One region of the Dysgonomonas sp. 37-18 genome, then DNA from elsewhere that is predicted to be linked to it. Evidence: riboswitches for the same ligand, from Rfam matches in the RefSeq annotation. Region 1 holds a riboswitch; the other holds the start of a gene.
The links. Region 1 has a riboswitch for cobalamin ahead of BGO84_RS13065 (TonB-dependent receptor plug domain-containing protein). Riboswitches for the same ligand answer to the same signal wherever they lie in the genome.
Positions count from the first base shown of each region.

Region 2: it holds a riboswitch for cobalamin, as region 1 does, so the genes downstream of both, BGO84_RS02420 (TonB-dependent receptor) here and BGO84_RS13065 (TonB-dependent receptor plug domain-containing protein) in region 1, are expected to answer to the same signal.

Region 1 is NZ_MKVC01000033.1:697-2,912, reverse strand. Features, by position in the region: gene BGO84_RS13065 (TonB-dependent receptor plug domain-containing protein) at 1-1,082, opposite strand, end outside; cobalamin riboswitch at 1,216-1,423, opposite strand.
Region 2 is NZ_MKVC01000006.1:98,140-100,355, reverse strand. Features, by position in the region: gene BGO84_RS02420 (TonB-dependent receptor) at 1-1,294, opposite strand, end outside; cobalamin riboswitch at 1,387-1,569, opposite strand; gene BGO84_RS02415 (RluA family pseudouridine synthase) at 1,783-2,216, shown strand, end outside.

The DNA of each region.
Region 1 (2,216 bases):
GAAATGTTGGCTGTCCACGAAGGAAGGATATTAAATAGATTGGCTGAAGAAATATAAACATCATGGAGCATATATTTATTTTTCAACTTTTGAATTAAAGTATCAGATTCATAATACAAATAATCGTACGCATATTTCCCTGATATCTTTATTGCATAAACGTCTGAAAATCTCTTATTCAAAGCTGATTGAACAAAGAAATTCCGATCCTTTTGTCTATCTTCGTGCTTAAATCTTCCGGGTTCTTCTTTCACAATCGCTCCAGGGTATCCCCGTTCTGAAGTATAGAAATAAATACGACTTTTCCAATCACCTCCTTTTAACTTTCCGAAGAAGGCTTGCTCAATTCTAAATATCTGAATGTCTCCATTCTTTCGAACAGCGGTAGTATCGTATCCCCCTCTATTGTCAACAGTATTTTGAACTTTGTATCGAAACTTATATTTACCTGTCGAGTTAGTGTAATCAATATTAAACGATGAATTTAATTTCTCAGATAGCTTTTGTTCCCAATACAAAGAAGGATTAATCAGTCCGAATGCTCCTGTTTTGAAAGTAAATTTCAGATTATATTTTTTGTTGCATCCAAACTGAGGAGTTTTAGCTTCTATGTAGATAGAACTTGCAGAACTGTAATCTTTTGCCGGCTGAAAAATGGAGCTTTTTTGTCCGTTATGTAAAGAGATAGCTTGAATATTATCAAGTGAATATCGTCCAAGGTCTACAACTCCATTCTGAGGATTCGCTATTTCAATCCCATCATAGAATACACCTACATGCTGGCTACCCATACTACGTACATTTATAGTCTTAAGACCACCAATACCACCATAGTCTTTCAATTGTACACCCGAAAAATAACGCAAAGCATCAGCTACAGAATGGGCACTTAAATTTTGTAATAATTCTCCCGATAGTACTTGTACAGGGATAACATCTACTCTAGTTTTACGAGCCGAGACTACTATCTCATTTAGATGTTGTATACTATCTAGTTTACTTTGCGCGAAGCCCGTTATGGAACAACAGTATATAAAAGAAAACATTAACCCAACTCGGTTAAACCCACGTAATGACGACATCTAAGCCACCTGATTAAAGGATTATCAAATAACTTAACAGGAAAATATAAACGATTAAATTAAAAAGAGCAACCATAATGATGATGGTCAGAATTCTGCTTTTCATCTTCTTCAGCTTTATTTCCCGAAAGCCTTAAATTATAATAATCTTGGCAGGTCTTCTGACTTACTCCATCTTTGAATCGTCCTTCCCATTCATTGTTGAACAGTGGCTTGAGTATTGTTCAAAGATTTTAGTAGAGCTTACAGCAGCGGGTCTGTTCAGGATTTACACCTGATTCCCTTTTCATCACTTTTCCGTAAGTTATTGGAATTATGACACCAAAATCGAAAACAAAGGTATCTTTAAATATTTAAAAAAGAAAACTTATTATAAAGATTATTAAAACAAGGAGAGCTTTTGTTCCACTCTTAGCTTTTTGAGGGTTGTTTCAGCTTTTTAGTTTGTATGAACATAAAATGTAATTATTTTCGACTATTTTTTCTGATAGGGTATAACAATTATTTAATCCTATGAAAATATAATTATTATGAATTATATGATCAAAATAGTTTTTCTCTATCGAGTTTAGGCTAAATAACGTTCAAAGAAAAATATTGCGATACATAAAAAATATTAGGCAAAATCGATTGTTTAAAAAATGTATACTATAGATTTAACTTATTATATTCTGCGAAACTAGACACTTTAGGATATTTCAACGTGTCATTTAAAACCTTGTTTATAGTCGGATAAATCTTTGTCTTTTTATATTAGTCTGCTGCCTCCAACTTTACAACCAACCTGATTATAATATTGAGTTAATACTGAAGATATGAACTGAAAGTTATCGAGCGAAATCAATATGCTTGGTTATTCCTTGACTGTAATAATCTGTCAAGATTAATTACCCCCAATTATTTAGGAACGGTACAAAAGAAAAATATACATATTATAATTATAAAATAATACTTTCTCATATAGATAAGCATGTTTTATTTGTTCCAAGATTACCACAAATATATTATCACTTCCTTCTTTTTGATTTAACAAAGAACGAGTATCACTTAAATATAGGATCTACTCTATAATTTGAACCAAATATTTGTTTGGAAAATATGATAATTAATAATCTTTGTATGTTTAAAATTGTA
Region 2 (2,216 bases), on a different contig from region 1:
AATTAGCTTCTTCGAAAGGTAAGTATGATACACTTATAGATGGCGTTACCTTTTTCTTATCTTTAGGGGAGTCTCCCATCTGAACGCTTTCGTCAACATATGTAGCTAAAAGGCTTCCGGTTACGGTTAGATATTTATTAGTAAATTGAGCAGCCAAAGCTGTGAGTGATGAAATTCTCTTCGGCTTGTCCACATCTTCAAAATTACTATTCAACTTATTCTGAAATATATCTTCAAATAAACTTATGGATAGATATTTTAGAGGTTTGTACATCATACCTACCGATGCATAATATTCATACTGAGTGATGCGGTCTTCTTGTTTATTTTCTGCTGTATTATTGGTTATTGACAAATATTTATAATGGTTGCGACTGAATTTTAATTGCCCTTTTATACTCATTTTATCATTAACTCTATTTTTGTAATATAGTTGGGAGAACAAATCCTTGTTCCATACTCTTTCGTCATTATCGTCTCTGTAGAAAATTACAGAACCCGGCAAACCTCTTTCCGAATCATAATAATTTACTTTAAATTTCAGCTCGCCGGCTTTGCCCATATTCCCATAGAGGTTTAATTCTGTACGCCAGATATCAACATCAGAATTCCTACGCTTACGCTCTTCAGTTTGATCCGCATTTTTAAATGTGAATTTATATCTTCCATCTGCTCTTTCCCATCCTGTATTTAACGAAAGAGAGAATTTCTTATTCAGTCGGTGTGCATAATAGACAGTAGGATTGAAAAGCCCATAAGAACCAGCTTTAACTTGTATATTTCCATTATATGATTTATTCTTAAAGGCAGGGTTTGATGTTATTACCTCTAATAAGCCGGCTGATGCATATGATCGTGCTGCCTGAAATATATCATCAGACTGACCAATAGAGAGAGTTATCATAGAAACATTATCCAATGAAAAACGGCTGATATCGATCTGTCCGGATTGAACATTACTCATCGTAACACCGTCATAACTAACTGCAGTATGTTGAGCCCCCATCCCCCTTATAGAAACAGTTTTCATACCTCCAATACCTCCATAATCTTTTACTGTAACTCCCGAAAAACGGCGCACAGCATCTGATACGGACAGTATTCCTATTCGTTCAATCTCTGTATTATCAATAACTTGAAGTGGAGTTGTAGATCGTGAGACAGATGGTTTGATCTGTGCAGAAATTTCTATCTCTGACAGTTTCTTTGCATTAAGACTATCATTAATCTGAGCCTGTATATGCATACAGCCTACTACAAATAAAAATATAAGGGAGAATAAAAAAGTCCTCATCTTCACAAATTATTCAATAAAATGCTTTCGATAAGAACAAAGAAAAGACTATATAATCTTGACACTGTTTCTTAAGCTCTATTCCTCGAAAGCTGTCCGAACTATTACTTTGCAGGTCTTCTGACTTACTCCAACTTGTACAGCCTTCCCATTTTGAATAACAGTGGCTATGTTGCACAAGCTTTACAGAGCTTACAGCAGCGGGTCTGTTCAGGATTTTCACCTGATTCCCTTTTAATTCGTTAACAAACGAAACAAAGTGCTGCAAAGGTAAGGATAAATTATATTGAAAGACAAAATATAAATGTTAATTCCGCTAGCATGCTTCATGCGAAAGATATTATCCTGTGTTTTATGACTCTATGCATTAAAGTTCTCCAACCTTAAGCAGCCATGATTTAAATTAATATTTGTAAATCGACATCTAATGTTGTGTTTATCTTAAAAGAAAAACGCTTACCTTTGTTTCATATTCATATATAAATGAAATGAGGAATACAACCAGAGATAAAGTATTGCAGGAAATAAAAGTTGATCAACCGGCTCAATTGCTAGATTTCCTTGTCCAAAAAGAAGTGCGTAAAAGTCGCAACGCAGTTAAATCGCTTCTTGCACATAAACAAATCAAAGTAAACGGAAAGCTTATCACCCAATTCGATTTCGAACTGAAGGCAAAAGATAAGGTCTCTGTTATGAAATACGATCAGTCTCGAAAAGAAAAAAGATTGAAGGGATTAAAGATTGTATTTGAAGACGACGACTTAATTGTCATCGAAAAAGAAGCAGGATTTTTATCTGTAGCTACAGATAAGGAAAAGTCACGCACTGTATATAATTCTCTGAATGAATACGTAAAGAAAAAAGATAAAAAAGCACGTGTTTATGTTCTGCATCGCCTCGACAGAGAAGTTTCGGGACTAAT